One region of the Kocuria salsicia genome, then DNA from elsewhere that is predicted to be linked to it. Evidence: predicted binding sites of a transcription regulator. Region 1 holds the regulator's gene; the other holds the start of a gene.
What was found. Region 1 encodes HrcA, which represses chaperone genes, less so after heat shock. Its sites were predicted from a motif close to TTNGCACTCGNNNNNNNCGAGTGCNAA; they were not measured.

Region 1 (15,116 bases):
GTGAGGGGAACGTGAGGCCCATGACCTGCACCTCGCTGCCGGGTGCCGGTGCCGTCACCCGGCTCAGTACACGGCCCAGACCGCAACGGTGGGCGAGCTTGATCCCGGCGAAGCCCAGCGTGTGGGCGAGCTCGGGGTCCATCCAGGAGAAAGCGACTCTGAAGAAGGTGGGATACACACGCATGGGAGCAGTTTTCCACACGGGCGCCTGTGCGCCGCTCTCCCTTTGAGTGGGGAGCCATCCTCCATGCGGGGAGGACGGAAGGCAAGTAATCATAGTTTCAGGTGAAGGTTGACATATATATTTTGAGTTTCAGCAAAACCTTCATCCTCCGTGTGGGATGTGGTGGGCTACTCCCCCGGTTCAGCGTCCGGTGCGCGGTCCACCGCTCCGCCATAGCGGCGGTCGCGGTCCACGTAGTCCTCGACCGCGCGCCACAGCACCCGCCGGTCCACGTCGGGCCACAGGACGTCTAGGAACACCATCTCCGCGTATGCCGACTGCCACAGCATGAAGTTGGACAGCCGCTGCTCCCCCGAGGAGCGCAGGAATATGTCCACGTCCGGCAACTGGGGCTCGTCCAGGTAGCGCTGGACGGTGGCCTCGGTGATGGACCCCGGTTTGAGCCGTCCCTCCGCGGCATCACGGGCCATCGCGGCCGCGGCGTCCGCGATCTCGGCCCGTCCGCCGTAGTTCACACACATGGTCAGGGTGATGACGTCATTGTCCTGCGTCTCCTGCTCCGCGGTCTCCAACCGCTTGATGACCGAGCCCCACAGCCGGGGTCGGCGCCCGGCCCACCGGACCTTGATCCCCCACTCCTGGAACGTGGGCAGCTGACGTGCCATGACGTCCCCCGTGAAGTTCATGAGAAAGGCCACCTCCGCCGGGGAACGTTTCCAGTTCTCCGTGGAGAACGCATAGGCGGAGACATAGGGGATTCCCAGCTCGATCGCACCGGCCACCACCTCCATGAGCGCGCGCTCCCCCGCGCGGTGCCCCTCGGTGCGCGGCAGCCCGCGCTCATTGGCCCATCTCCCGTTGCCGTCCATCACGAGCGCCACGTGCTGCGGCAGGGCGGCGCGCTCCAGGGCGGGCGCGGTGGCGCCGCTCGGGTGCAGGGGTGGCGGGGAGAAGCGGTTCACGCGGGAGTCCTCTCAACGGGGGTGCGATGTCGTCTCCACCCTAGGACGTTCACGGCCAGCTCCGCGCGGCCATGCCGGGCGGGGCTTCACGCCTTGGCGCAGCCGTTGCAGGCCGTCAAGGGCTCACGCCTCCCTACCACCGCCGCCGGGCTCCGACGTTCGCGTGACCGTTGCGTGCCGAGCTCAGGCCTCCCCGCGGTCCACGAGAGCCAGGGCCTTCACCGTGCGTTCCATGTGCCACTGCACGTACGCGGCCACCAGGCCGGCGGCGGCGCGTGCGGTGCGAGGGTCCGCGGCGTCGACCACGGGCCAGTCTCCCCGCAACAGACCGTCCAGCAGCACGAACGTCGAGGGGCTCGGCGCCGCTGCCCCCGGTGGCCGGCACTGCGGGCACACGGCCCCGCCGAGAGCGGCTGAGAACGAACGGTGCGGTCCCGGCGCCCCGCACCGGGCGCAGTCCACGAAGCTCGGCGACCAGCCGGCGAGGGACACGGCGCGCAGGAGGTAGGAGTCCAAGATGCGCCCCGGCGGGTGCAGACCGCGGGCCACCGCGGAGAAGGCCCCCGTGAGCAGGCGGAAGTGCTGGGCTGCGGTGTCGTAGTCGTCCGCGGTGAGCTTCTCGGCGGTCTCCGCCATGGCGGCCGCGGCCGTGTAGCGCTCGTAGTCGGCCACGATGCGCTCGCCGTAGGACCGCATGCCCACGGCCTGGGAGACGATGTCCAGCGTGCGGCCGTGCACCAGCTGCACCCGCGCCACGTTGAACGGTTCAAGCCTGGCGCCGAAGCGCGAGGTGGTACGTCGCACCCCCTTGGCCACGGCCCGCACCTGTCCGTGCTCCGACGTCAGCAGGATCACGATCCGGTCAGCCTCGCCCAGCTTGTACGTGCGCAGCACCACGGCGTCGTCGCTGTAGGAACGCGAAGCGAAGGTTGAGCGGGCCACAGCGTCATTGTGCCACCCGGTTCGGACACGACGACGCCCCGTCCCCGGCAGAGCCCACACCGTACCTGTCGCGGGCCGTAACGGTGGCGTGCTTCACCGGCCCCGCGCAGCAACTGGTGGTGTCGCAGTGGTTGGGGCGACCGGCCGACGGTGCCCGGGCGGTGCCTCGAAGACGGTACCGTGCGGCGGCGTCGTCCACGACGGATGGAGAAGGGGACCCCGGCCCACCGGGGCCGGGGTCCCCTGCGCTCACGGAAAGGTGATCAGGCCTGCCCCGCCAGCTGGGCGTCCCGGACGGCGCGGTTCACCCCGGAGATCACGGCCTTGAGCGAGGCTCGGGTGGTGTTGTTGTCCATCCCGGCACCCCACAGCACGCGGTCACCCACGGCCAGCTCCACGTAGCTAGCGGCCTGCGCGTTGGCCGCGGCGGAGAGCGTGTGCTCGGTGTAGTCCAGCAGCCGCACGTCCACGCCCTCCTCGTTGAACAGGTTGATCAGCGCGTCGATCGGGCCTGTGCCGTGGGCGCTGCGCTCGCGGTGCTCGCCACCGACGTCCAGGCCGATCTCCAGCACAGTGTTTCCCTCATCCTCCGCGTGGGTGGAGATGGACGTGATCCGGTAGTGACCCCATGTCCCCTCGCCGTCCACCTTGGCGGGCAGGTACTCGTCCGAGAAGATCTTCCACAGCTGCTGGGCCGTGACCTCCGAGCCGGAAGTCTCCGTGAACTTCTGCACCACACCGGAGAACTCGATCTGTGCGCGGCGCGGCAGGTCGATCCCGTACTCGCTCTTGAGCAGGTAGGCCACGCCGCCCTTGCCAGACTGCGAGTTCACACGGATCACGGCCTCGTAGCTGCGGCCCACGTCCTTGGGGTCGATCGGCAGGTACGGAACGGCCCACTCGAGGTCGTCCACGGCCACGCCCTGGGCCTGGGCATCCTGCTGCATGGACTCGAAGCCCTTCTTGATCGCGTCCTGGTGCGAGCCGGAGAACGCGGTGAAGACGAGGTCCCCGCCGTAGGGGCTGCGCTCCGGAACGGGCAGCTGGTTGCAGCGCTCCACGGTGCGGCGGATCTCCTCGATGTCCGAGAAGTCGATCTGCGGGTCCACACCCTGCGTCAGCAGGTTCAGGCCCAGGGTCACCAGGTCCACGTTGCCCGTCCGCTCACCATTGCCGAACAGGCACCCCTCAATGCGGTCCGCGCCGGCCAGGTAGCCCAGCTCGGCGGCGGCAACCCCGGTGCCGCGGTCGTTGTGGGGGTGCAGGGAGAGGATGATGTCCTCCCGCTGGTAAAGGTGCCGGCCCATCCACTCGATCGAGTCCGCATAGACGTTGGGGGTGGCCATCTCCACCGTAGCCGGCAGGTTGACGATCATCTTGCGGCCGTTGCCGATCTCGAAGGTCTCCGCCACCTCGTTGCAGATCCGGGCGGCGAACTCCAGCTCGGTGCCCGTGTAGGACTCCGGCGAGTACTCGTAGGTGACGGCGGTGTGCTTGAGCTGCTCCTCGTACTTGCGGCACAGCCGGGCTCCAGTGAGGGCGATGTCCACGATGCCGTCCATGTCCTGCTTGAACACCACGCGCCGCTGCAGCGTGGAAGTGGAGTTGTACAGGTGCACAATCGCGTGCGGGGCGCCGTCGATGGCCTCGTACGTGCGTTCGATCAGGTGCTCGCGGGACTGCGTCAGCACCTGGATGGAGACGTCCTCGGGAATGTGGTCACCCTCGACCAGGGTGCGCACGAAGTCGAAGTCCGTCTGCGAGGCCGAGGGGAAACCAACCTCGATCTCCTTGTAGCCCATGCGCACAAGCAGCTGGAACATCTGCAGCTTGCGCTCGGAGTTCATGGGATCGATCAGCGCCTGGTTGCCGTCACGAAGGTCCACGGCGCACCAGCGCGGCGCCGTTGTCGCCACCTTGTCCGGCCACGTGCGGTCGGACATGTCGAACGGGAACTTCTGGTGGTATGGGGTGTACTTGTGAACCGGCATGCCGGAGGGGCGTTGCACATTCTTCACGGGAGGGGGCCTTTCAATCTGTGACTGTGGGCCGGCACCACGGAACTCCGCAGCGGGTGGTCGGCCGTCAATAGGATCGTTCAGGCCCCGCTGCGGCACATAAGCACGAGTCGCTTCATGTCCTGCCGCATGTGATCCAACGTACCACTAGGCACGTTGACCCCCGGCCCCGTTACTCGTCCGCAGTCGCCTGGCACGTGAACTGCTCGGCCGTCTGGCCCTGCAGGTCGTCCGGGAGGGACAGGTTCTTGTCCATCCTGTCCCCACTCACGAAGTCCTGGCCCACGGCCACCTCCACACCCGTGACCTCGTAGGAGGCGGTGAGCTGGCTCGCGGAGACGTTGAGGAGTTCGGCGACGTCATCCGCCGCGGCCGCCCAGTTCGGGTTGTAGAAGATCTGCGTGGCGGAGAGCTGCGCACCGGACTTCTCGGTGGCGGCGTGGTCGTATCCGGCCTTCTTCAGCACCGAGACGAGCTGGCTGTCCCGGCCCCCGGCGTCCGAGCGGTTGGAGACGGCCAGCGGCACCGTGGCGGGGTCCAGCGCGGGCCCTGTGGCGCTCGGTGTGGCGGACGGGGAAGACGTCGCCCCGGCCGTCGAGTGACCGGCCCCGCTGCCGGAGGTCGCGGCGTCCGAGGACTCACCGCTCGGGGACGCGGAAGTGCCGTCCTGCGCCCGCGTGACCGAGACGTCGTCGCGCAACGTGGCGAAGAGCTTCTCGGCGCCCTTCTCGTCCAGCTGCAGCCGGTTCGGGTCCTCGGGGTAGACCTCGGTCGGGGCCGTGACGAACGCGATCTTCCCGGGGTCGATGCCGTTGAACGTGCGCGCGATGCCCACGAGCGTGGGGATCGAGGTGAGACCCGAGTCCACGTGCAGGTTCTGGGTCATGACCTCCGCGATGTGGTAGAGCTCCGGGAGGTTCGTGAGGGTCCCGTCGGACTGGATCTTGCGCGTCAGGGACGCCAGGAACGACTGCTGGGAGCGGATCCTGGCCTCGTCCCCACCGTTGCCGAACGCCGCGCGGGAGCGCAGGAACGCCAGCGCCTGTTCGCCCTCCACGGAGGAGATGCCCGCGGGCAGCTTCAGCCCGGACTTCGGATCGTCCACGGCGTTGTTCACGCACACCTCGACGCCGCCCACCGCGGAGGAGAGCTCCTTCACGGCGTTGAAGTCCGCGAGCATGAAGTGGTCGATGTTGACGCCCGTGAGCTCGTTGATGGCCGCCACGGTGCAGCCGGGTCCGCCGCGCTCCACCGCGCTGTTGAGCATGTCCGTCTCCGCGGCGTAAACCTTGCCGGAGTCCGGGTCCGTGCACTGCGGGATCTCCACCATCAGGTCCCGGGGAAAGGACACCACGGTCACGGCATCCCTGCTCTGCGTGACGTGCAGGAGCATCATCACGTCCGTGCGGCCTTCGGAGTCGTCCTTGCTGCCGTACTCGGAGTTGCCCGTGCCGCTGCGGGTGTCCGAGCCCATCACGAGGATGTCGAGCGGGCCGTCGTCCACTGCCTCCGCGCCGTCGGAGAGGTTCAGGGGGCTGGACTGCAGGTTTCCCGTCAGCCGCAGCGCGGCAATACCACCGATCCCGATTGCCGCGATCAGGGCGAGGACCGCCAGGATCACGGCGATCCTGCGGGCGGAGGCACGGTGCTCACGGGCCCTGTGGTGGCGCCCGGTCTGCCGCAGGTCGAAGGGCTCCCCCTCCCGGTTCGTGCGACGTGCCGGGTGCGTGACCCAAGGCGCCGTGGTCTCCTGCGCGCGGCGACCGCGACGGGGTGCTGAGCTGGGATCCACCGGTGACGTCTCCTGCAGTCTTTCGCTGTCTGGGGCGGGGCCGGGGGCGGCGCCCCGACCGCTCGGCCACGATACGCCCCGTCCCTCCGTGTGCGGTGTGGGCGGGGTCAGAATCCCAGCTTGGACAGCTGCTTGGGATCCCGCTGCCACTCCTTGGCGACCTTGACGTGCAGGTCCAGGTAGATGCGCGTGCCCAGCAGTGCCTCGATCTGCTCGCGCGCCTTGGTCCCGATCTCCCGCAGCCGCGCACCGCGCTTGCCGATCACGATGGCCTTCTGCGAGGACCGCTCCACGTACACGCTCGCGTGCACGTCCAGCATGGGGTTCTCGGGCGAGCGGCCTTCCCGTTCGGAGACCTCGTCCACGACCACGGCGAGCGAGTGTGGCAGCTCGTCGTGCACGCCCTCCAGTGCGGCCTCGCGGATCAGCTCGGCCATCATGGTGACCTCTGGCTCGTCCGTGAGGTCACCCTCGGGGTACAGCGGCGGAGAGACCGGCATCAGAGACACGAGCAGCTCTGCCAGCTCATCCATCTGGTAGCCGTCCGTTGCGCTCACGGGGATCACGTGGGCCCAGCCGGCGTCCTGGTCCTCCGTGGCGGGTGCCTTCTCCGACCGGGAGCCTGTGCCGCCCGACGACGCCGCGGCGCGCCGTCGTCGCCGTGCCTCGCGCTGGGCGCGCTCCTCGGACACGACCTCGCGGCCCAGCTCGCTCACGGCGATCAGCTGCTCGGCGAGCCGGTCCTGGGGCACGAGGTCCGCCTTGGTGACGATCGCGACCACGGGGGTGCTGCTCACGGCGGCCACGACCTGCTGGGCGATGAAGCGGTCCCCGGGGCCCACCTTTTGATCCGCGGGAACGCAGAACCCGATGACATCCACCTGGCTCAGGGTCTCCGCGACCACGTCGTTCAGCCGCTGCCCCAGCAGAGTCCGGGGCCGGTGCAGGCCCGGCGTGTCGACGAGGATCAGCTGCCCGTCCGGGCGGTGCACGATGCCTCGGATGGTGTGGCGCGTGGTCTGTGGACGGTTGGACGTGATGGCCACCTTGCGGCCCACCAGAGCGTTGGTCAGGGTGGACTTGCCCACGTTGGGCCTGCCCACGAACACGGCGAAGCCGGCCCGGAAGTCCGCGCCGTGCTCGGCGGTGGTGTCCTGCATCATGGTGTGTCCTCGCTCCTGCGTTCGATCGGGGTGCGCCTGTGGGGACAGCGCGCGGGGTCCTGCGGCTGCCCGGGGTGTGGCACCGGCGTCACGTCATGGTCTCCACGGGGGCATCGCGGCCCAGGAACTCCTCGAGCAGCGCGCGCTGGGCGGCGAACATCCGGGCGCGCTCCTCCTCCTGCGCGTGGTCGTGGCCTAGCAGGTGCAGCAGCGAGTGCGCCGTGAGCAGGCACAGCTCGTCCTGCGTGCTGTGCCCCGCGGCCTGCGCCTGGCGCTGCGCCACGGGCGGGCACAGCACCACGTCCCCGAGGACGCCCAGGCTGGGCTCCTCCGGGGTGCCCTCGCGCAACTCGTCCATGGGGAAGGACATCACGTCCGTGGCACCGGGCAGGTCCAGCCACTGCTCGTGCAGCTCGGCCATGCGCTGTTCGTCCACCACCGCGATCGAGACCTCGGTCTCAGGGTGGAGGTGCCACCGGGTGAAGGCGAGGTCCACGAGGGCCGCCAGCTGGTCCGTGTCCACCGCGCGGTAGCACTCCTCGAACCCTTCGAGCTCCTGCGGTCCGTCCCACGGCAGGTCGAACGAGACGCTCACAGCGCGCCACCCGCCGGCCCCGTGGCCTGGTCCGCTCCTGCTCCGTCGGCCCCAGCTCGCTCACCAGCAGCGCCCGCCCGGTGCACGGCCGCCGCACGGCGGTCCTCCTTGCGGTGCGCGCGCTCCATGCGGTGCCGGTTGGTGGTGTCGAACTGGTCGTAAGCGGCCACGATCTCCCCCACCAGCTCGTGGCGCACCACGTCCTCGGCGGTCAGCTCGCAGAACGCGATGTCGTCGATCTTTCCCAGCACGTGCTGCACCTGACGCAACCCGGACTTCGTGGAGCCCGGCAGGTCCACCTGGGTGACGTCCCCGGTGACCACGATGCGCGAGCCGAAGCCCAGCCGCGTGAGGAACATCTTCATCTGCTCGGGAGTGGTGTTCTGAGCCTCGTCCAGGATCACGAAGGCGTCGTTGAGGGTGCGCCCGCGCATGTAGGCCAGCGGAGCCACCTCGATGGCCCCCGCCTCCATGAGCCGCGGGATGGACTCGGGATCCATCATGTCGTGCAGCGCGTCGTAGAGCGGGCGCAGGTAGGGGTCGATCTTGTCGTTGAGCGAGCCCGGGAGGAAGCCCAGGCGCTCGCCGGCCTCCACCGCGGGGCGCGTGAGGATGATCCGGTTCACCTCCTTGGCCTGCAGCGCGCGCACGGCCTTGGCCATGGCCAGGTAGGTCTTGCCCGTGCCTGCCGGTCCGATTCCGAAGACCACGGTGTGCTCGTCGATCGCGTCCACGTACGTCTTCTGGTTCACCGTCTTGGGGCGGATGGTGCGGCCCCGGGTGGAGAGGATGCTCGTGGACAGTGCGCTCGCCGGGCGCACCTGCTGGGACTCGCGCATCATGCGGGCCACACGCAGCACGGTGCGCTCCGTGATCTCCGTGCCGCGCAGCGCCATCGCCAGCAGCTCCTCGAGCAGGGATGCCGCCAGCCGGGTGTCGAGCACGGGGCCCTCGAGGGCGACATCGAGGTCCCGCACGGTCATGCGCACCGCCGGGAACTCGCCCTCGAGGAGCCTCAGCGTCGAATCCGCCTGGCCCAGGCACCGCACGGCGGTGTCCCGGTCCGGCATGTGCACGGTCACACGGGTACTTTCACTGGGTGCAGCGGTCAGTGGTTTCATCCCCTCGGGTTGTTCTCTCATCGGGCACCAGCCTACCGGTCCCCTCCGACGCGCCGTCCGCCACGGTCCCGGGTTGCAATCGGGTAACGGTCCGCGCCACGGGCTCCCGGAGTTCGCGCGCACCCCCGCCGGTCGGTATCTTGTGAAGCCGTGAAATCATGCCGCCGGTGCCACACCGCGCGGTCCCACCCTCCAGGTTCTGTGTCGGAGAGGTGGGAACACGACGTCGCCGTGGCGCGGTCCCTGACCCCGCACCCGTCACCGAGGGCCCGGAGGAGGGCGAGCACCGCGTGAGACCGCGCCGCCGCGTACCACCGCGCACACCCCGCCGCTGGAGCCTCGCCGCGCTCGCTGTGGTCGCGTCCGTGGCGCTGGCCGGGTGCGGCACGGCCGCGGACCGCCCGGACGACAACTCCGCGGCCGCACCGGGAATCGGCGCGGTACCGGGCACCACGGACGAGGCGCTCGGCGGCGTGGCCACCGAGCAGGCCCCCATCTACTGGGTCGGCACGGGTGACCAGTCCGGCTACCTGTTCCGTGAGTTCCGCAACCCCGAGGACACGAGCACAGCGGACCCGGTGGCACGCGCCGCTGCCATGGTGACCCGTGCCACCCCCATGGACCCCGACTACCGCACGCTGTGGTCCCCCGTGAGCACGGTGGGAACCTCGGTGTCCCCGGACGGCATCATCACCGTGGACCTGCCCGCGGCGGCGTTCGGCACGCAGCTGTCCGAGAAGGACGCCCAGATGGCGCTGCAGCAGATGGTGTACACGGTCTCCGCGGCCGCCGTGACCGCGGGACTTTTGGACGCCTCCACCGCCAAGGAGGTCCGCATCCTGGTGGACGGGCGCACCGGGTTCTCGGCGTTCGGCTCCGTGGACCTCTCCGATCCGCTGACCCGCGACACGTCCCTGGCCGCGCCCGTGTGGCTCATCGACCCCCAGACGGACGCGGACCCCGGCAGTCCCCTGACCGTGTTCCTGCGCGTTCTGCCCGCGGTGCACGACGTCCGCTGGGAGGTCACGCAGGACGAGCGCACAGTGCGCAGCGGCACGGTCGCCGCGGCCTCCCCCGGCTCGGACCCCACTGTCGGCACCGAGCTGCGGACCACCATCGACCTGGACCCGGGCGAGTACACGGTGCGGGTCGCGGGAACAAACGACCAGGGCACCGTGCTCGTGGACGACCACGTGATCACCGTCGCTGCCACGCGCTGAGGCGCATCCGCCGTACGCGGGCGCGCGACGTCGTCGTCATGCCGTCCCGACGAGGCGCGGGTGGCGTCCCCGGCACGCTGCTCCCCCGAGATCCCGGGGTTCGTCCCACCCAGCCCCTCCCGCGGAGGGGGCGCTCAGCCCCAGAGGCCCAGGACAGAGTGCAGCGCGGCCAGGGCGGCCGGCCCGGCGGTGGCCGAGCGCATGACCGTGTCCCCGAGGCGCAGCGTGTGGGCCCCGGCCTCGGTGAGCAGCTGCGTCTCCGCATCGCTGATGCCGCCCTCCGGCCCGACCACCACGGCGATCCGGGTCCGCTCCCGCCAGGCGGTGACGTCGTGCCCGGACCACGCGGTGGAGGCGGTCTCGTGCAGCACGAGCCACAGGGTCTCCGTGTCCTCCGCCACGAGCCGCGCGAGGGCGGCGGTGTCCACCCACTGCTCCCGCCGCGGCCAGTGCGCGCGCCGGGACTGCTTGGCGGCCGCGCACAGGGTGGCGTCCCACTTGGCCATGGTCTTGGCGGCACGGTCCCCGCGCAGCCGCACGATGCTGCGCTCTGCCTGCCACGGGATCACGCAGTCCACACCGAGCTCGGTGGCGGTCTCCGCGGCCTGCAGGTCCCGGTCCCCTTTGGCCAGCGCCTGGACGAGCGTGAGGCGCGGCGCCGGCGGCTCCTCGTGCGCCACGGAGTCCACGGTGACGCTCATGCGGTCCTTCTCCCCCGCGACGAACGTGCACACCGCGCGGGTGCCGCGGCCGTCCACGAGGTCCAGGGACGCGCCCGCGCGCAGCCGGCGAACGGTCACGGCGTGACGGGCCTCGGGGCCGACGACGTCGAGGACCTCGCCGGGGTGCGCCCCGGTGAGGTCCTCGCGGTGGAAGACGGGATTCGTCACAGGTCGTTGAACCGGTCCCGCAGCCGGGAGAAGAACCCGCCGGAGTGGGAGGTGCTCACGGTGGTGCCGTCGTGGGCCTGCTCCTCGCGCAGCTCCGCCAGCCGCTCCACGAGTTCACGCTGCTCGCCGGTGAGGTCCCGAGGCGTCTCGACCTCGAAGTGCACCTGCAGGTCCCCGCGACCCTTGCCGCGCAGGTGGGTGACGCCGAGGTCGTCCAGCGTGATGGTGGCACCGGACTGGGTTCCGGGGACCACGTCCACGCTGCGCGTGCCGTCGAAAGTTTCCAGCGTCACGGTGGTGCCGAGTGCCGCGGCGGTCATGGGGATCCGCAGCCGCGCGTGCAGGTCGTCGCCCTCGCGCACGAACGTGGGGTCCGGGTCCACCTTCAGCTCCACGAAGAGGTCGCCGTTGGGTCCGCCGGCCGTGCCGGCCTCGCCCTGACCGCCCAGGCGGATCCGGTTGCCGGACTGGATGCCGGCGGGGATCTTCACCGTGAGGGGGCGGCGGTCGCGCACGCGGCCCTCGCCGTAGCACTCGTGGCACGGGTGCTCGATCACGGTGCCGAAGCCGTTGCACTGCGAGCAGGGCGCCTGCGTGGTGACCATGCCCAGGATGGACTGCCGCTGGTACTGCATGTGGCCGGAGCCGTGGCACATGGTGCACGTGGTGGGGCTCGTGCCGGGCTGGCAGCACGTCCCCTCGCACGTGGGGCACGTGACCGCGGTGTCGACGGTGATGTCCTTCTCCACTCCGAAAACGGCGTCCTTCAGGGAGATGCGCACGTTGATCAGGGCGTCCTGGCCCTGTCGCGTGCGGGACTGGGGGCCCCGCTGGCCGCCGGAGCCCGCGCCCTGGAAGAACGTCTCAAAGATGTCCGAGAAGCCGAACCCGCTGCCGGGGAAGCCTCCGCCGAAGCCGGTGTCCGTGCCGTTCTCGTTGCCCGTGGCGTCGTACACGCGGCGCTTGTCCGGGTCCGACAGGACGTCGTTGGCGTGCGAGACGCGCTTGAACTCCTCGGCTGCCTCCGGCGAGGGGTTCACGTCCGGGTGCAGCTTGCGGGCCTTCTTGCGATAGGCGCGCTTGATCTCTTCGGTGCTGGCGTCACGGCTCACGCCGAGGGTTTCGTAGTGATCGCTCACGATGTCGTCGCTTCTGCTTTCGTCTCTGGGTCGGTGGTCTGTGCCGGGGCGGCGCCGGGTGGCGCGTCAGTCCCCGAGGTTCTTGGAGAGGTAGCGGGCCACGGCACGCACGGAGGCCATGGTGGTGGGGTAGTCCATGCGCGTGGGGCCCACGACGCCCACCTTGGAGGCGTCCTGCGGGCCGTAGCCGGTGGCCACCACGGCCGCCTCGGCCAGCGGGTCGTCGTACTGCTCGGAGCCGATCCGTACCGCGACGCCGCGCTCGTCCTGCTGCATCTCGGACAACAATCGCAGCAGTGTCACTTGTTCCTCAAGCGCCTCGAGCACCGGGGAGATGCTCTGGGGGAAGTCCCCGCTGAAGCGGGCGAGGTTGGCGGTGCCCGCCCTCACGAGGCGCTGGTCGTCCGAGGCGGCGGCCAGCACTGCCACGGTGTCGGCGACGGCGAGCGCGGCCTCGCGGACCGGGTCTTCCACGGTCTCGGGGAGCTCGGCGACCGCGGCCGGCACGGTCTCCAGTGCCTGACCCAGCACGCGCGCCAGGACGGCGGCGCGCAGCTCGAGCAGGGCGTCCTCGGCAACGGGCGCGGTGAGGGCAACCGTGCGCTGCACCACGCGGCCGCTCGTGGGGATGAGCACCACGAGCAGCGTGTTTCCGCCGACGTCCACGAGCTCCACGTGGCGCACCGTTATCCCGGTGCGCACCGGGTACTGGATGACGGCCACCTGGTGGGTCAGCTGGGCCAGCAGGCGCACGGTGCGCTCCATGGCATCGTCGATGTCGTGGGCGCCGCCCAGGAAGACCTGCACGGCACGGCGCTGCGCAGGCGTGAGGGGCTGCAGCGCGGCGATCTGGTCCACGAACACCCGGTAGCCGCGGTCCGTGGGGATCCGACCTGAACTGGTGTGGGGTGCCACAATGAGACCGTCCTCCTCGAGGGCGGCCATGTCGTTGCGCACGGTGGCGGAGGAGACGGGCAGCCGGTGGCGCTCCACGAGCGCCTTGGAGCCCACGGGCTCGCGGGAGTGGACGTAGTCCTCCACGATGGCCTGCAGGATCTTCGCCCTGCGCGGATGCTCCATGTCTCCCACCTCCCGCTCGCGGATGTCCTCGGGCGCCCGTGCGGCACCCGGTGAACCGGGCCGCGACCAATTTTGGCACTCGAATCGGCACAGTGCTAATTCCGTGAGTCTAGTGGCCCTGCCGCGGACCGGTCCTTTGGTACGCTCGCGGCTGATTCGTCACCCGCGAGCGAGGAGCACCCCCGTGAACACATCCGGCTGGGGCTGGGGCCCGCAGGACCTCGGCAGCCCCGAGGTCTCGCGCCGCTCCCCCGCGGCCCGCGGGCTGCCCGTGGAGTCCGGCATGGTGCTCGAGGACGTCGAGAGCGGGTGGGTGGGCGCCGTGGTGAGCGTGGAGGTCGTGGGCGGCATGCGCGTCGTGGGCCTGGAGGACCGCCACGGCCGAGTCAAGGCCTTCCCCCTCGGTCCCGGTTTCCTGCTTGACGGCGAGCCCGTCCGCCTCACCCCGCCCGCACCTCGCAGTGTCCCGAGCGGGCCCAGAATTACGCGCTCCGGCTCGGTGGCCGTGGAGAACCTGCGCGCCTCGGTGGCCAAGGAGTCCCGCGTGTGGGTCGAGGGCTACCACGACGCCGAGCTCGTGGCGAAGGTCTGGGGCCACGACCTCGCAGTCGAGGGGATCGTCGTGGAGCCGCTGCACGGCATCGACGACCTCCCCGCGGCCATCGCGGAGTTCCACCCCGGCCCGGGCCGTCGTCTCGGGATCCTCGTGGACCACCTGGTCAGCGGGTCCAAGGAGTCGCGGATCGCGGATCGGGCGCTGTCTGTGCCGGGTGCGCGGGGCAACGTGCAGATCCTGGGCCACCCCTACGTGGACATTTGGCAGGCGGTGAAGCCTGCAGCCCTGGGCATCCCCGCGTGGCCCGTGATCCCTCGCGGTGTGGACTGGAAGACCGGGATGGCCAAGGCCCTCGGTATGCCCCACCGCACTCCCCAGGATGTGGGGCGGGCGTGGCAGGCGATCCTCGCCCGCGTGGACAGCTACTCGGACCTGGAGCCCGCACTGCTGGGCCGGGTCGAGGAGCTCATCGACTTCCTCACCGCACCGGACGGCTACTGAGGGGTTTTGGCACGTGGGGCGCCGGATGTGCCGTGTGGGACCCGTTGTCCCGGCCGACGCGGTTGGCGCGGTGGCCCCGGGCTGCCGGTGGCGCGGCGGCGTCGTCCGACATATCCAGGCTCACACGTGATTCCAGACGCACCCCGGTCCGTTTCCAGGAGCGCACCGTAGAATAGGGGGCACCGGGACTCCGATCCACCCCGGTTCGGCTACCGCCCCTGAAAGGGACACCCACCCGTGACTGACGCTGCTCCCACCCCCGCTGCCCCCGCCGCCCGCGCCGCGGGTGAGACCCCGTTCGAGGCCGTGCCCGCCGAGGCCCAGCCCCTGGACGTGAACCAGGACCGCCAGTGGGCCACCGTCGCGCACCTGGGCGGCGTGGTCGGCGCGCTGCCCAGCTACGTGATCCACCGGGTGTTCGGGGACCGCGGCCCGTTCACCGCGCAGGAGTCCCGGGAGGCGCTGAACTTCACGCTGCTGCCGAGTGTCGTGGTGCTGGCAGGCATCGCGCTCTCTCTCGTACCCGTGATCGGCTGGATCTTCTCCGTGGTCGCCGCCGTGACCTGGCTGTGGCTGGCCATCGCCTCCGTGGTCGCGGGCGTGAAGGTCAACCGCGGCGAGCCGCACCAGTATCGCGGCAACACACACCTCTACGACCGGCTCACCACGTCCCGCGGCTGACGCCCGCGCCCACGACTCGCCTCGGGCCGCTCACCAGTCGAGCAGCCGGCGCGTCACGGCGTCGGCCATGAGCCGTCCCGCGTCCGTGAGCACGGCCGTGCCCCGCACTGCGGCAGCACCGTCCAGCCAGCCGTCGGCGATCAGCCCGGCCACCGCTTTCCGGCCCTCCGGCTGCAGCTGCGCGGTCTCCAGACCGTCGCGGATCCGGATGCCGAGCATCACGTCCTCCACGTAGCGCGTCTGCGCGTCCAGCGTCTCCCGGCCCGCCGCGG
Region 2 (15,116 bases), on a different contig from region 1:
CCAGGAGGTTCAGCACCGCCGTCAGCTCACCCTGGTTGTTGGTGCCGTGCGCCCATCCCCCCGCCTGCCACGAGGTGGGGTCGATGTACCAGGCCCAGCCCGCGGGGCCTGGGTTGCCGAGCGCGGAGCCGTCCGCGGAAGCGATGATCGTCATGGACACATCCTTCCAAAGCACCCCGACACGCAGAAGGACCCCGGGCGCGCGCACTGCGTACCCGGGGTCCTTCCGGTTCTCCTCCCGACCAGTGAACCGGCCGGGGAGGATCCCTCATTGAGGGCAGATCACATCATGCCGCCCATGCCACCCATGGGATCGGCGCCCGCACCCGCACTGGCGGCCTCGGGCTCGGGCTTGTCCGCCACCACGGCCTCCGTGGTGAGGAACAGCCCGGCGATGGACGCCGCGTTCTGCAGAGCAGAGCGGGTCACCTTGACGGGGTCGTTGATGCCCGCGGCCATGAGGTCCTCGTACTCGCCGGTGGCGGCATTGAGGCCCCATCCGGTCTCGAGCCCGCGCACCTTGTCGACCACCACGCCCGGCTCCAGACCGGCGTTCAGCGCGATCTGCTTGAGCGGCGCGTCGATGGCGACCTTCACGATGTTCGCGCCCGTGGCCTCGTCACCCGAGAGGTCGAGGGCCTCGAACACCTTGGCGCCGGCCTGGATGAGGGCCACACCGCCACCGGCGACGATGCCCTCCTCCACGGCTGCCTTGGCGTTGCGCACGGCATCCTCAATACGGTGCTTGCGCTCCTTGAGCTCCACCTCGGTGGCCGCACCGGCCTTGAGCACTGCCACGCCACCGGCCAGCTTGGCCAGGCGCTCCTGCAGCTTCTCGCGGTCGTAGTCGGAGTCGGAGTTGTTGATCTCCGCGCGGATCTGAGCCACACGGCCCTCGATCTCCTCCTGCGTGCCGGCACCGTCCACGATGGTGGTCTCGTCCTTGGTCACAACGACCTTGCGGGCCTGGCCCAGCAGGTCGATCGTGGCGGACTCGAGCGAGAGACCGACCTCTTCGGTGATGACCTGGCCGCCGGTGAGGATCGCGATGTCCGCGAGCTGCGCCTTGCGGCGGTCGCCGAAGCCGGGGGCCTTGACTGCCACGGACTTCACGGCACCGCGCATCTTGTTCAGCACCAGCATGGCCAGCGCCTCGCCGTCCACGTCCTCGGCGATGATCAGCAGCGGCTTGCCTGTCTGCATGACCTTCTCGAGCACGGGGACGAGGTCCTTCACGGCCGAGATCTTGGAGTTCACGATGAGGATGTAGGGATCCTCGAGGACGGCCTCCTGGCGGTCCGCGTCCGTGACGAAGTAGCCGGAGAGGTAGCCCTTGTCGAAGCGCATGCCCTCGGTCAGCTCGAGGTCCAGCCCGAAGGTGTTGGACTCCTCGACGGTGATGACGCCTTCCTTGCCGACCTTCTCCATCGCCTCGGCGATGAGCTTGCCGATCTCGGGATCGGCGGCGGAGATGGACGCGGTGGCGGCGATCTCCTCCTCGGTCTCGATCTCCTTGGCAGAGGACAGCAGCTGCTCGGTCACGGCGGCGACGGCCTTCTCGATGCCGCGCTTCAGGGACAGCGGGTCCGCTCCCGCGGCCACGTTGCGCAGGCCTTCCTTCACGAGGGCCTGGGCGAGCACGGTGGCCGTGGTGGTGCCGTCACCGGCGACGTCGTCGGTCTTCTTGGCGACCTCCTTGACGAGCTCGGCGCCGATCTTCTCGTACGGCTCCTCGAGCTCGATCTCCTTGGCGATGGAGACACCGTCGTTGGTGATGGTGGGCGCGCCCCAGGACTTCTCCAGGACCACGTTGCGCCCGCGGGGGCCGAGCGTGACCTTCACGGCGTCCGCAAGGGTGTTCAGGCCCTTCTCCAGACCGCGGCGTGCTTCTTCGTCGAATGCGATCATCTTTGCCATGTGTTTCGTCCCTCCTGGACGGTTGACAAACAAGACGTGTTATCACGGTGCCCGCGACGGACGGGAACGCAGCACGATCCTCACCGCGCCGCGTCCACCTCACCGTGATGTGGTTTCACCCGGATGCCGAGAACCGCCACCGGACCCGGTTAGCAGTCCACTCGACTGAGTGCTAAAACAATAGTGGCACCGGCGCGCGAGGAACCGCAACCGAGAGGCCACCACGGGGCGCCGGTTTCATCATTGGCTGAACGCGGTGCCTCAGAGCGCGGCCACCTGACCCAGTAGGGCCACGGGCGACGTCGTCGTCCCCGCCTGCGCCAGCCGGTTCCCCGGCACGGAGGCGACCGCGGACGCCGCGCCCGCCGGCGCGGAGGCCGACATGTCCTGCTCCGTGCGCGGAGCATTGACGAAGCACACGGCACCGAGGGCGAGCGCAAGCAGCCCGGTCACGAGGATCGCACGGAACTCTCGTCGGGAGCCGGTGCGGGCGGCGGGGTTGTGGCCCCGGTGCGCGCCCTGGCGGGCGCCGTCCTCGGGGACGTCGTCGAACTCGTCGCGGGGGTACTCGCTCATGGTCTGGCTCTCCTGGACAGTGTGCAGCGCGCTCCACGGGGCGGCTCGCGGACTGGCGCCGAGTATGGCACGGCCCGCAGGGAAACCGCTCAGCGCGAGCGGGCGCGGCGCAGCCTCGAGATCAGCATGGGCGAGTGCCGGGCGGCGGCCTCGGAGGAAATCAGTGCGTTGAGCCGCTGGTAGTAGTGCACAGGGCTCAGCCCCAGCCGCGAGCGGATCGCCGACTCCTTGGCTCCCCGGTACTTCCAGTGCTGGGACTCCAGCTCCAGGATCGCGCGGTCCAGTTCGTCGAGCTCCTCCCCCGTGGTAGACATGGTCCCCACCCTAACGCGCACGCCAGCACTCCGTGCGCGCCGCACCCGACACAGGGAGGCCCCGTGAACGCCCAGCGTCCGCTGCACGAGATCATGCACGAGGAGTGGGCGCAAGCCCTGCAACCGGTCGAGGGTCAGATCCGCGCGATGGGCGAGTTCCTGCGGGCCGAGCACGCCCAGGGCCGCCACACGCTGCCGGCCGGGGAGAACATCTTCCGCGCGTTCCGCGAGCCGCTGTCCGACATCAAGGTGCTGATCGTGGGGCAGGACCCCTACCCCACTCCGGGCCACGCGATGGGGCTCTCCTTCTCCGTGGCCCCGGACGTGCGTCCCGTGCCGCGCTCACTGAAGAACATCTACGCGGAGCTGCAGTCGGACCTCGGTATCGCCCCGCCGGACCACGGGGACCTCTCCCCGTGGTCCGGGCAGGGGGTCATGCTCCTCAACAGGGTGCTCACCGTCCAGGCCGGTGCCCCGGCCTCGCACCGGGGCAAGGGCTGGGAGGCGGTCACGGAGTGCGCGATCCGATCCCTGGGCGCACGCGAGCAGCCCCTCGTGGGAATCCTGTGGGGCCGCGACGCGCGCGGCACCGCGGCCTGGCTGGGCGGCGCGCCCACGGTGGAGTCCGCCCACCCCTCGCCGCTCTCCGCGTCCCGCGGCTTCTTCGGCTCCCGCCCTTTCTCCCGCACCAACGCCCTGCTGCAGGAGCAGGGCGCGGACCCCGTCTCGTGGGAGCTACCAGGTTAGGATCACCTAAGCTGAAGGCATGACAACCGCTCCAGCACGTCCCCGCAAGCCCCAGCTCGAGCTCACCGTCGCCGAGCGCCTGCAGCTCTCCCCGGCCATGGTCCGGCTGGTCTGCCACGTCGACAACGCGCAGGACTTCCAGGACATCGAGGCCCCGGAGAAGTACGTCAAGCTGATCTTCTTTTCGGAGACCACGCTCGCGGCCACCGCCCCGGGCGCCCTGCCGGACTACTGGGAGGTCCGGGACACCTCCGCCCCCGAGGACCAGCCGGTCTCCCGCCATATGACCCTGCGCCGCACGGATCCCGCCGCCGGTGAGGTGTGGATCGACGTCGCCCTGCACGGCTCCGAGGGCTACGCCGGGCCGTGGGCGGACGCCGCCGCGCCCGGCGACCGCCTGGTGGCGCTCGGCCCCGGAGGCAAGTGGATGCCGGACCCGGACGCCACGTGGAGCCTCTTCGCGGGCGACGACGCCGCCGTGCCCGCCGTGCTCGCGAATCTCGAGGCCCTGCCCGTCTCCGCACGGGGCGAGGTGGTCCTGGAGGTCCAGGACGCCGCCCACGAGCTCGACCTCTCGGTCGTGGCCGTCCCGGAGGGGATCACGGTGCGGTGGGTGCACCGCGCGGATGAGGCACCCGGTGAGCGTGCGCTCGTGCAGGGCATCGCGGACGCCGCGTGGCCCGAGGACGTCAGCGGTGTGCAGGCCTTCGTGCACGGCGAGCGCGAGGCCATGAAGGCTGCGCGTGCGGTGCTCTTCGACCAGCGCGGCCTGGACCGCTCCAGGGTGTCTCTGTCGGGGTACTGGGCCGGCGGGCGCACCGAGGACGTCTTCCAGGCGGAGAAGAAGCTGCCCGTGGGGAAGATCCTCTAGCAGCCCGGGCGCTGAGACATCAGAGGGCTGCGGCTACCCGTCAGCTCCTCAGCGGCGGCGGTTGCGCCGCTGGGAGAGGTGCTGCATCTGCTCGATGAACGGGCGCATGAGGTACTTGGCGAGCACCACGCCGGCGGCCAGCAGCACGATCGAGGCCATGGCGTTGAGCAGCTCGGTGATCCCCTGCCCCGCGGTCTCGTTCTCCACCGTGATGGCGTACATGCCGCGGAAGAGTGTGAGCCCGGGCAGCAGGAACGTCATGGCGGGGATGGCCAGCACGGCCTGGGGGATGCGCGCGCGGGCCGCCAGCAGAGCCGCCACGCAGCCGCTGACCACCGCGGCCGCGCCTGTGGCCAGCCGCGCCCCGGGATCCACGAGACCGATCCCGTGGTAGACGAGCAGCCCGGCGAAGGCCGCGAGCAGTGCCGGTGGGATGTGCCGGGGCTTGGCCTGCATCAGCACCGCGACGAGCGCCGTGGAGACCAGCATGAAGACCACGTTGCGCAGTGCCCCCGCGGGAGTGAAGCTCGACTGTGAGATGTCGATGCCCGGCACGTCCGCCAGTCGGACGGTCAGCGAGACGCCGATCGCGATCCCCGCCACGATGGCGAGGAATGCCATCGCGGTGGAGAGCAGCCGGCCCGCTGCGGTCACGGGGAAGCCGTTGATCGCGTCCTGCATGGTGGAGACCATGCGGGTGGTGGGCAGCAACATGATGAGCCCACCGGCGATGACTTTCGGTGGGTACAGCTCCACCCCCAGTGCGGAGATCACCATGGCGATCAGGGTGATCACCAGCGCGTTGGCGCCCAGGGAGAAGAACTCGGGGATCCGCCACGCGCCCAGCTTGGCCGTGACGAGCTGCACCACGGTGGCCGAGCCCATGGCCACCACCGCGCCCACGATCGTGCCGCCCAGCGCGAGGGTCAGGGTGCCCGCGGCGATGATCGTCGCGGCCAGTACCATCCACCGGGGGTACGGCTTGGGGCGGGCGTTGATCTCCTTGAGCTCCCGCTCGGCCTCCCGCAGGGGCATCTCACCCTCGATGATGCGGGTCACGAGCTGGTGGGAGTCGGCGAGACCGGCGTAGTTGTCCGTCCACGAGCGCACCACGCGCATCACGGTGTGGCTCGAGGTGGTGGAGTCCCCCCACGGGTCGTGCTCGTCCCGGTCCTGGGGGGACTCCTGGGACGGCGCGGCCCGGCGGTGCTCCGCCGTGGTGCCCGGGACCCCGTCGAAGGAGGTGGTCGGGTGGGCGCTCGAGCCGCCCTCGCCGCGGGCGTCCTTCGAGGTCGACGCTGCGCGGCCCAGCTTGCCCGTAGTGGTGCTCTCCGCCACGTAGTTGATCGTCACGGACTGGTTGGTGATGTCCACGTCCAGGTTCTCCACCCCGTACGTGGCGCACACCGCGATGATCGCGTTCTCCACGTCCAGGGCGTCCGCACCGTAGTGGAACATGGTCTCGGCCAGGCGCAGGGCGAAGTTCAGGGTGCGCCGGGCCTGGCGCTCCGTGCTGTCGCCGAACTTGCGCAGGTGCTGGAACGGAGTGGCGGTGAGCCGGTCCACGACCCGCATGGGGGCGGTGGGGGCGGTGTCCCCCTGCACGAGCGAGCGCAGCAGGGAACGGGGCGCCCGGCTCGGCTTGACCCTCGTGGCCGGGTAGGTGGCGCGAGGAATGGCGGTGGTGGCCGGTGCGATCTCGTGCGCGACCGTCTCGGGCCGCTCGACCGGGGACGTCGAGGCCGCCGCGCTGCGCCGCGAGACGCTGCCGATCGGCTCGGCCAGCGCTGCGGGGACCCCGCTGCGGTGGCCGCTGTCCGCCCGGTGCTCCGCGATCTGGCGCGGGGTGAGCACCGGCAGGGCGGTGGCCTTCGGCGACGCCGTGGCCGGAGTGTGCGTACCCGGGGCGTGCTTGTCAGGGAGGCGGGGCGTCGTCGTCGCGCCGGGAGCCGTGTGCGCGGCCACGCTGCACCGCTGCGCCTGCGCCGCCTGCTCCTCGGTGGGACGGGCGGTAGGCGCGATCCGGCGCCGCGGTGCCGTGCCCCGCACCGCGGCGTGCAGAGCGGTGTCCCCGCCAGGGCCGAAAGGCTCGCCGTTGACTCCCCCGGAGTCCCCAGACTCGCCCGAGGACGGGTATCCCTGGTGCGCCAGACGCGTCAGCTGATCGGTCACGCTCACGTCGGATGAACCTCCCCTGCCGCCGCAGGTCCTACTCGTCTGTCATGTGGTGGCGCGCCCGCGGGTGAGCCGCGAGCGCGCCGTGGTGGCGGGGTGTCCGCTCAGGTGGGTGGCCGGCTCAGTAGAACGGCTGACCGGTGCGGCGCACCCAGAGCTGGCGCTGGACCTTCTCCGCCACGCTGGTCCACACAGCGTATTTCGCCCGGCTGAGCGGCTGGTCCCAAACTCCTACGTAGTCCACGACAGTCTTCGTGAAGCTCGTCTTGAACAGCCCGAGCCCGTAGTAGTGGTGCTCCTTGTTCTTGAGCTGGTCCGAGGGCGGAGTGCCGCAGAAGTCGTACTGCACGATCCCGTGGTCCCGCTTCAGGTCCGTGATGGCGCTCCACTGCACCAGGTGGGAGTCGCCGTACTGCTTCCGGCGGGGCTTGGAGCCGCCGTCCTTGTACGTGCCCTTGTTCCCGTAGGCGATCACGTACGCGCCCACGGAGGGCCTGCCGTCCTCGTACGTGAAGTAGAGCCGGCCCTGGCCGCGGCGCTCGAAGCCGGTCCAGAACGCCCTGTAGTAGTCGTAGGATCGCAGGTTCACCTTGGCGTTGCCCTGGCCCACGGAGTCCATGAGGGCGTACATGGCCCGCATGTTCTCCTCGGTCAGCGGCACCTGCTCCACCTCGCAGCCCTCACGGGTGGCGCGGCGCACGGCGTTGCGCCCGCGCGAGTGCAGGGACTTCAGCAGGGCCTTCTCGTCCATGTCCGTGTCGAGCACGGCGGTGGAGTCGTTGGGCTGGATCTCGAAGGACTTCACGAGTCCGCTGCGCGCCAAGACCCCGGCGGCGTAGTCCGAGGCGAGGATCTCGGGCTCGTACTTGATGGCGAACACGCCGTGGGCGGCACCGGCCACGAAGCGCTCGTTGGCCGCGACGATGCCGGGGATGTCGTCCACGCTCGCCACGTCCGGGCCCTTGATCATGTACCAGAGCTTGCCGAGCACAGGAACGGACTTCTCCAGCACCAGGTTGTAGCTGGGCTGCGAGCCGTCCGTGGGTTCGTACACCACGTGCACCGGCTTCCAGCCGTGGTCCTTCTTGACCTCGGCGAACGCCTCGGACTGGAGCAGGTTGCCGCCCGAGGGGTTGGCGGTGACGTGGGAGTCCCACTCGGCTACTTCCTGGCCGGTCGCAAAACGTGCCGTGAATTCTCGCAAGGGTCTCTCACTCCTGTACCGCGGACGTGCTCTGACGTTGTCGGGCGGGCACCGCTGGGGCGCCGCCGCCTCACATGGTATCCCCCGGACTCAGGCGAGCCCCGGGTCCCGGGTGCGGGAGTCCTCCGCCGGGTCCACGTGCTCCGCGTCCGGCGACGGGTCCCGCGTGGTGTGCTGCGCACCAGCCTCGGTGCCGGGCTGGCCCTCCGGGCGTCTGCTCGTGCCGGTCGTGGTGTCCTCGTCGCCCTGTCCCGCGCCCGACGCCGGTGTCGCCGCCCGTGTGCCTGTGCTCGCGGCGTCGTCGTGGTGGCTTTCGGCACCGACCGCCGCGCCACCCACCGTGACCCGCTCGGGAGCATGGTCCACCGCGGGGATCACGCCACCGGGAACCAGGGGGCTGCGGTCGTTGAACACGTACTTGCCGGGGTGACCCGCGGTGAAGCGGTCCGGGTCCGCGTAGCGCCAGTCCTCGCCCCAGCCACCCTCCACGCCGTCGAAGAGCTCGCCCGGCTGCAGCCAGCGGTAGAGCGACTCGTAGGAGATGCTCTGGGTTGCGGTGACCTTGCGGCGCAGCATCTCGCGGGTGAGCTCCTCCGGGTGCTCGCAGCCCATGGTGGAGATGATCTGCCCCGCCTCCTGCACCGTGAGGCGGTGGTAGCGCTCCACGCGGTCACCCTTGTCCTCGACGTCCAGCGCCTTGTAGAGCTGCGGGTTCTGCGTGGTGACGCCCACCGGGCACTTGTTGGTGTGGCACGCCTGCGCTTGGATGCAGCCCACGGCCATCATCATGGCGCGGGCACTCATGCAGAAGTCCGCGCCCTGGATGATGTGGCGCACGATGTCGTGCCCTGAGGTGATCTTCCCCGCGCAGCCGAGCTTGATGCGCTCGCGCAGCCCCGAGCCCACGAGCGCGTTGTGCATCAGGATGAGCCCCTCAACGAGCGGGGTGCCCACGTGGTCCTGGTACTCCAGCGGCGCCGCACCGGTCCCGCCCTCGGAGCCGTCCACGATGATGAAGTCCGGGGTCACGCCCTCCTCGATCATGGCCTTGCACATGGCCAGCACCTCCACGCGCGAGCCCACGCACAGCTTGAAGCCGATCGGCTTGCCGTCCGAGAGCTCCCGCAGCCGGGCGATGAAACGGATGAGCTCCCGCGGGGTGGTGAACGCCGAGTGGCTCGCCGGGGAGATGCACGTCTGTCCCACGGGCACCCCGCGCGCCTCGGCGATCTCCTCGGTCACCTTGGCCCCGGGCAGCACACCGCCCAGCCCCGGCTTGGCGCCCTGGGAGAGCTTGATGTTGATGGCCTTGACCTGCGGCAGGGTGGCCTTGCGGCGGAAGATCTCCGGGTCGAAGTTGCCGTCTGCGTCCCGCGTGCCGAAGTACCCTGAGCCGAACTCCCAGAAGATGTCGGCGTCGTGCGCCAGGTGGTACCCGGTCAGCCCGCCCTCGCCCGTCTCCTGCGCGAACCCGCCCTTCGCGGCGCCCTTGTTCATGGCGAGCACCGCGTTCTTGGACAGGGAGCCGAAGCTCATGGAGGAGATGTTGAGCAGGGAGGCGTCGTAGGGCTGGCGGCAGTCCGGCCCGCCCAGGCGCACGCGGTGCTCGTCCTCCGGCGCGGGCTTGGGGGCGATGGACTGCACGAAGTACTCGTAGCCCGGGGCGTTGACGTCAAGCTCCGTGCCGAACGCCTTGTCCCCCTTGAAGCCCTTGGCGCGGGAGTAGACGAGGGAGCGCTGGTCACGGTCGAACGGCTTGCCGTCGTAGTTGCGCTCGATGAAGTACTGCTGGATCTCGGGGCGGATCTTCTCCAGGAAGAACCGCATGTGCCCCAGCACGGGGAAGTTGCGCAGGATCGAGTGCCGGCGCTGCGTGGCGTCGCGGATCCCCACGAGCAGCAGCGCGAGGAACACGACGGCGGGGATCCACCACCCCCAGGGACCGAGGACGGCCGCGAGGACCGTGACGAGGGTGGCGGCGGCCAGACCGGCCAGAATCAGAGAACGAACCATGCCGGTCAGGCTACCCCCGGACGGCGGACGCCGGGCCCTCCGTGAAGAAGACCCGGCGTCCGCACCGCGGGACGGCTCACTCGGCGTCGAGGTCCGTCTCGATGATTCCGGCGAGGTGCTCGAGGGCCGCCTCGGCGCCGTCGCCCTCGGCGGCGAGCACCACCTTGTCCCCGTGGGACGCGCCCAGGGACATCAGGGACAGCACGGACGCGGCGTCCATGCCTTCTTCGGCGTCCTCGCCCTCGGCGCGGATGGTGATCTCGAGGTTCTCGTACTCGCCTGCGGCCTCGGCGAAGATCGCGGCGGGGCGCGCGTGCAGGCCCACTCGGGAGGCCACGGTGGCGGTGCGTTCGGTCATTGTCGTACTCCTTGTTCTTCGTTCTTCGGTGGTCGGGGTGGCGCGGCGGCGCTGCCCGGCTGTGGGCGAGGGCCGCCGCGCGGGTTCACAGTCCCAGGTCCGCGAGCACGGGCAGCTCGGCCCGCACCGCCTCCTTCGCCTCCTGGGCACTCGTCGCGTGCAGCGCAAGCTCCGCGAGCCGCCGGGCCTCAGCGGCGTCCACGCGGGCGAGGACGGCGGAGACCGCGGCAAGGGACCGCGGGCTCATGGACAGCGTGTCCACCCCCAGTCCCACGAGGACCACGGCGAGCGCCGGGTCTGCGGCAGCCTCGCCGCACACGCCCACGTTCTTGTGCTCCCCGCCGCGCTCGGAGGCCTGTGCAGCCCCTCGCGCGGTGGCCTGGATCATTCGCAGCACGGCAGGCTGCCACGGGGAGTTCAGATCGGCCAGGGAGCCGAGCATGCGGTCCGCGGCCATCGTGTACTGCGTGAGGTCGTTGGTCCCCAGCGACACGAAGTCCACGCGCTCCAGGATCTGTTCCGCGGTGATCGCGGCGGCGGGAGTCTCCACCATGACGCCGCTGACCTTCAGACCCGCCGCGACCACGAGGTCGTGGAAGCGGGCTGCCTCCCCCACGGTCGCAATCATGGGAGCCATGACCCACACGTCCGCGGTGCTGCGCTGCTTGGCGACGGCGATCGCCTCGAGCTGGCGCTCCAGCACGCCCGGGGTGGTCCAGTCCGTGCGGTAGCCGCGCACGCCCAGCGCGGGGTTGGGCTCGGTGGCGTCCGTGAGGAACGGCAGGGGCTTGTCCGCGCCTGCGTCGAGCGTGCGCACGACCACCTTGCGCCCCGGGAACGCCTCGAAGACCTCGGTGTACGCATCCGCCTGCTCCTCCACGGTGGGCTCGCTGTCCCGGCCCAGGAAGCAGAACTCGGTGCGCAGCAGGCCCACGCCCTCCGCACCGGCCTCCGCGGCGGCCCGGGCGTCGTCGCCCGTGCCCACGTTGGCGAGCAGCGGGACCACCGTGCCGTCCGAGAGCGCGCCGCGCCCGGCGAAGGACGCCAGCTGCTCGGACGCGCGCTGCCACGCCCGCACGGCCTCCTGCTCGGTCTCCCCGGGGGCCACGACAACGGTCCCTGCGGCACCGTCCACGAAGACGGGCGCTTCCCCGGCGACGTCGAGCACACCCTCGACCGCCACCACGGCCGGCAGTCCCAGGTTGCGGGCCAGGATGGCGGTGTGCGACTGCGGGCCGCCGGACGCGGTGACGAGCGCGACGACGACGTCCGGGTCCAGCACCGCGGTGTCCGCGGGTGCGAGGTCCTCGGCGGTGAGCACGAACGGCTCACGGCGTTGCGGCACCCCCGGGGCATCCTCACCGCGCAGCTCGGCGACGATGCGCGCCCGCACGTCCTCGATGTCCGCGGCACGCTCAGCCATGTAGCCGCCCATGGCGCGCATCTGGTCCGCGTACGCGGTCGCGGCCTGCCACAGCGCGCGCTCCGGGCTCAGCCGCTGCTCCGTGACGAGCTTGCTCGCGTTCTTCACGAGCGCCTTGTCCCCTGCCATCAGCGCAGTGGCCTTGAGCACCTCCGCGGCGGACTCGGAACGGGCCCGCGCGGCGCGCTCCTTCAGCCCCGCCTTCACGGCGAGCGCTGCGGCCTTGAGACGGTCAGTCGCGGTCTCCGCGTCCCCCTCCAGCGCCTCGTCCTCCGGCGGCTCGCTCACGGCGGGCGCCATGTGCACCAGGGGCGCGATGACGCGTCCCGGGCTGACGCCCACGCCGTGCAGCGTGTCCCGCCGCGGCTGCTCGTTCATCATGTCCTGCTCGCTCATGGTTCTCACACCTCCACTGTCTGCTTGGTCTGCGGGACGCCCGGGACCTCACCCACGCTCTTCTCCACGTGACCGAAACGCTTGAGGACGGTCACCACCACGCCGGTGATCACGGTGCCCACCAGGATGGACGCCACGAACGCGAGGCGGCCGTCGATCACGGGCAGGATCCAGATGCCGCCGTGCGGGGCTGCCGAGGTGACTCCGAACGCCATGGTCATGGCACCGGTGACCACACCGCCGAGCATGGATGCCGGGATCACGCGCAGCGGGTCCGCCGCGGCGAACGGGATCGCACCCTCGGAGATGAAGGACGCGCCGAGCAGCCACGACGTCTTGCCGTTCTCGCGCTCGGCCGCCGTGAAGTACCTGCGGCCCAGCACGGTCGAGGCCAGGGCCAGGCCCAGCGGAGGAACCATGCCCGAGGCGATCACGGTGGCCATGATCTCCTGCGGGGCGGTGTTGGTCGCGGTCGCGGCACCGAGACCGGCCACCGCGAAGGAGTACGCCACCTTGTTGATGGGACCGCCCAGGTCAGAGCACATCATCAGGCCCAGGACGGCACCCAGCGTCACGGCGGAGGCGCCGCTCATGCCGGCGAGCACGGAGGTCAGCCAGGTCATGAACATGGCGATGGGCCCGCCGATCACCAGGAACAGCAGTCCGCCCGCGAACAGCGAGGCCAGCAGCGGGATGATCACCACGGGCATCAGCGAGCCGAGCCAGCGCGGCAGCTTGGGCAGTGTCAGCCAGTACGCGCACAGGCCGGCGAGCAGACCGCCCACGATGCCGCCGATGAAGCCTGCGCCCATGAAGTTCGCCACGAGACCGGCGGCGAAGCCCGGAGCGATGCCCGGACGGTCCGCGAGCCCGTAGGCGATGTAACCCGCGAGCGCGGGGACCAGCAGACTGATCGCCAGGTTGCCGATCTTGAACAGCACGGCGCCGAGGTACATGCCCAGCGACACGTCGCCGAGATTGCCCAGCGTCGCGGTCCCCAGGATGTCGTCCGCCTGCTGGGCCACCAGCACGGGGTCCGCGATCATGAACGCGATGGCCATGAGCAGACCGCCCGCGGCCACGAACGGGATCATGTAGCTCACGCCCGTCATCACGGCCTTGCGGATGCGGGAGCCCCAGCCCTCGCTGCCCGTCACGGCCGCGGCGGCGTCGGTCCCGTCACCGGTGACCTTCGGTGCGCGGGGGTCGTCCGCGGCCGCGAGGGCCTCCTCGATCATCTCCCGCGGCTCGTCGATCCCCCGCTTCACGGCGGAGGCGATGTACGGCAGCCCCGCGAAACGGGTGCGCTCGCGGACGTCCACGTCCGTGGCGAAGATGACGGCCTCGGCGGAGGCGATCACCGCGGGGTTCAGGCGCGTGGCGCCCGAGGAGCCCTGGGTCTCGACCTGCAGGTCCACCCCCATCTCCTCGGCGGTGTTGCTCAGCGCATCCGCGGCCATGTAGGTGTGCGCGATGCCGGTGGGGCACGCGGTCACGGCCACGATGTGGCGCGGTCCGGCCGGCGCCGTCCCGGTTTCCGCGGCGGCCGCCCCGGTGCCGGCCGCGGCGGTTCCAGCTGCCGAGGTTCCTGCTCCGCTGGTCCCGGCGGCGTTGCTGCCGACCGCACTGGTGCCGGCCGCTCCGGTGGCGGGAGTCCCCGCAGCTGCGGCGGCGGTCGAGCCGGCGGCGGCTGGTGCCCCCGTGCCCTGTGCGGCCGCGGCCCCCTCACCGGAGGTGCCCGCGGCGGTGGCCGGGGCGGCGTCGTCGGCCGGGGGTGCCAGGCCGAGGGCCCGGTCCACGATGTCCACGACCTCCTGCGGCGACTGCGCTGCCCGCAGCGACGCCACGAAGGGCTTCTTCATGAGCGAGCGGGCCAGCTTGGAGAGCAGCTTCAGGTGCTCCTGGTCCGCACCGGCCGGGGCCGCGATGAAGAAGACGATGTCCGCGGGGCCGTCCTTCGCGCCGAAGTCCACGGCGGGGGCGAGCCGCGCCATGACGAGGGTCGCCTGGGTGACCGCCTCCGAACGGCAGTGCGGGATGCCGATGCCGCCCGGGATGCCCGTGGCGTTCTTGGCCTCCCGCGCGAGCGCGTCCGCGGCGAGGGAGTCGGTGTCCTTCGCCCGCCCCTCGGCGTGCACGGTGGCGGCCAGTGCGCGGATCACGCTGTCCGTGGATCCGCCCAGGTCCCGGTCCAGCAGGACCAGTCCGGTGTTGATGAGATCTGACATGTCAGGCTCCTTGGGTGCGTCCCGTGGGGCGCGCTGGGGTGGTCAGGACCGGGGCTCGGCGCGGCGTGCGCCGCTGGTCCCGTCCGAAAGGTCGAGGACGGCGTCGGGCCCCGCGGGGGTCTGGTGCGTGGGCGACGGCGACGCCGCGGCGTCGTCGGCTGCTCCCGGGTGCGCGGTGCCACGCCCCACGGGGGGCAGGCCGAGGTCCGTGACCCGCACGGCGTCGGGCCTGGTCTGCGCCACGGTGGGCATCTGGGTCCCGGGCAGCGACGCCGCCGCGGAGCCGTGGGCCACGGCCTGCCGCAGACACTCGCTGGGGGCGTCACCGCGCTGGGCGGCCACGAGGTACCCCGTCAGCGCGCTGTCCCCCGCGCCCACCGTGGAGCGCACAGTCACGGGCTCGTGCACGGCGTGCCACGCACCCTCGGGCGTCACCAGCACGGCGCCGTTGCCGCCCAGGGTGCACAGGACGGCGCCCACTCCGCGGGCCACGAGTTCCTGCGCGGCCTCGGCGGCCGCCCGGGGATCGCTCTCGAAGAGCGCGCCGTCGGTGCGGCCGAGCGACTCGGCGAGCTCGAAGCCGTTGGGCTTGATGACGTCCGGCAGCACAGGCAGCCCCGGCGTGAGGGCCTCGTAGAGGGGCTGACCGGAGGTGTCCAGGGCCAGCAACGGAGCCGCGGCTCCCAGCGCACCCTTCACCCGGGCGGCGAGAACCGCGTAGATGTCCGGCGCCGGGCCCGGGGGCACCGACCCCGCGCACACGAGCCAGGAGGCGCCCGCACCCCGGGCCACGATGCGCTCGACGATCCGCTCCACGGTGTCCTGGTCGACCGGGGGCCCGGGCTCGTTGATCTTGGTGGTGGTCCCGTCCGGCTCGGTGATCGTGATGTTGGA

Region 2: groL (chaperonin GroEL) is a predicted target of HrcA. The motif match lies at 2,067-2,093, and genes of this name have one in related genera.

The regions. Positions count from the first base shown of each region.
Region 1 covers NZ_BAAARF010000003.1:288,475-303,590, reverse strand. The annotation lists gene ABD264_RS01415 (quinone-dependent dihydroorotate dehydrogenase) at 1-184, opposite strand, end outside; gene ABD264_RS01410 (isoprenyl transferase) at 352-1,146, opposite strand; gene recO (DNA repair protein RecO) at 1,330-2,088, opposite strand; gene leuA (2-isopropylmalate synthase) at 2,352-4,106, opposite strand; gene ABD264_RS01395 (LCP family protein) at 4,279-5,898, opposite strand; gene ABD264_RS01390 (GTPase Era) at 6,006-7,061, opposite strand; gene ybeY (rRNA maturation RNase YbeY) at 7,150-7,638, opposite strand; gene ABD264_RS01380 (PhoH family protein) at 7,653-8,777, opposite strand; gene ABD264_RS01375 (GerMN domain-containing protein) at 9,068-9,997, shown strand; gene ABD264_RS01370 (16S rRNA (uracil(1498)-N(3))-methyltransferase) at 10,132-10,887, opposite strand; gene dnaJ (molecular chaperone DnaJ) at 10,884-12,026, opposite strand; gene hrcA (heat-inducible transcriptional repressor HrcA) at 12,093-13,106, opposite strand; gene ABD264_RS01355 (DUF3097 family protein) at 13,291-14,163, shown strand; gene ABD264_RS01350 (DUF4870 domain-containing protein) at 14,401-14,844, shown strand; gene hemW (radical SAM family heme chaperone HemW) at 14,875-15,116, opposite strand, start outside.
Region 2 covers NZ_BAAARF010000025.1:28,829-43,944, reverse strand. The annotation lists gene ABD264_RS11980 (RNase H family protein) at 1-154, opposite strand, end outside; gene groL (chaperonin GroEL) at 283-1,917, opposite strand; gene ABD264_RS11970 (hypothetical protein) at 2,179-2,493, opposite strand; gene ABD264_RS11965 (DUF3263 domain-containing protein) at 2,583-2,807, opposite strand; gene ABD264_RS11960 (uracil-DNA glycosylase) at 2,871-3,554, shown strand; gene ABD264_RS11955 (siderophore-interacting protein) at 3,574-4,425, shown strand; gene ABD264_RS11950 (threonine/serine exporter family protein) at 4,474-6,603, opposite strand; gene ABD264_RS11945 (lipid II:glycine glycyltransferase FemX) at 6,722-7,804, opposite strand; gene ABD264_RS11940 (FMN-binding glutamate synthase family protein) at 7,895-9,817, opposite strand; gene ABD264_RS11935 (HPr family phosphocarrier protein) at 9,894-10,175, opposite strand; gene ptsP (phosphoenolpyruvate--protein phosphotransferase) at 10,261-11,994, opposite strand; gene ABD264_RS11925 (PTS fructose transporter subunit IIABC) at 12,000-14,222, opposite strand; gene ABD264_RS11920 (1-phosphofructokinase family hexose kinase) at 14,265-15,116, opposite strand, start outside.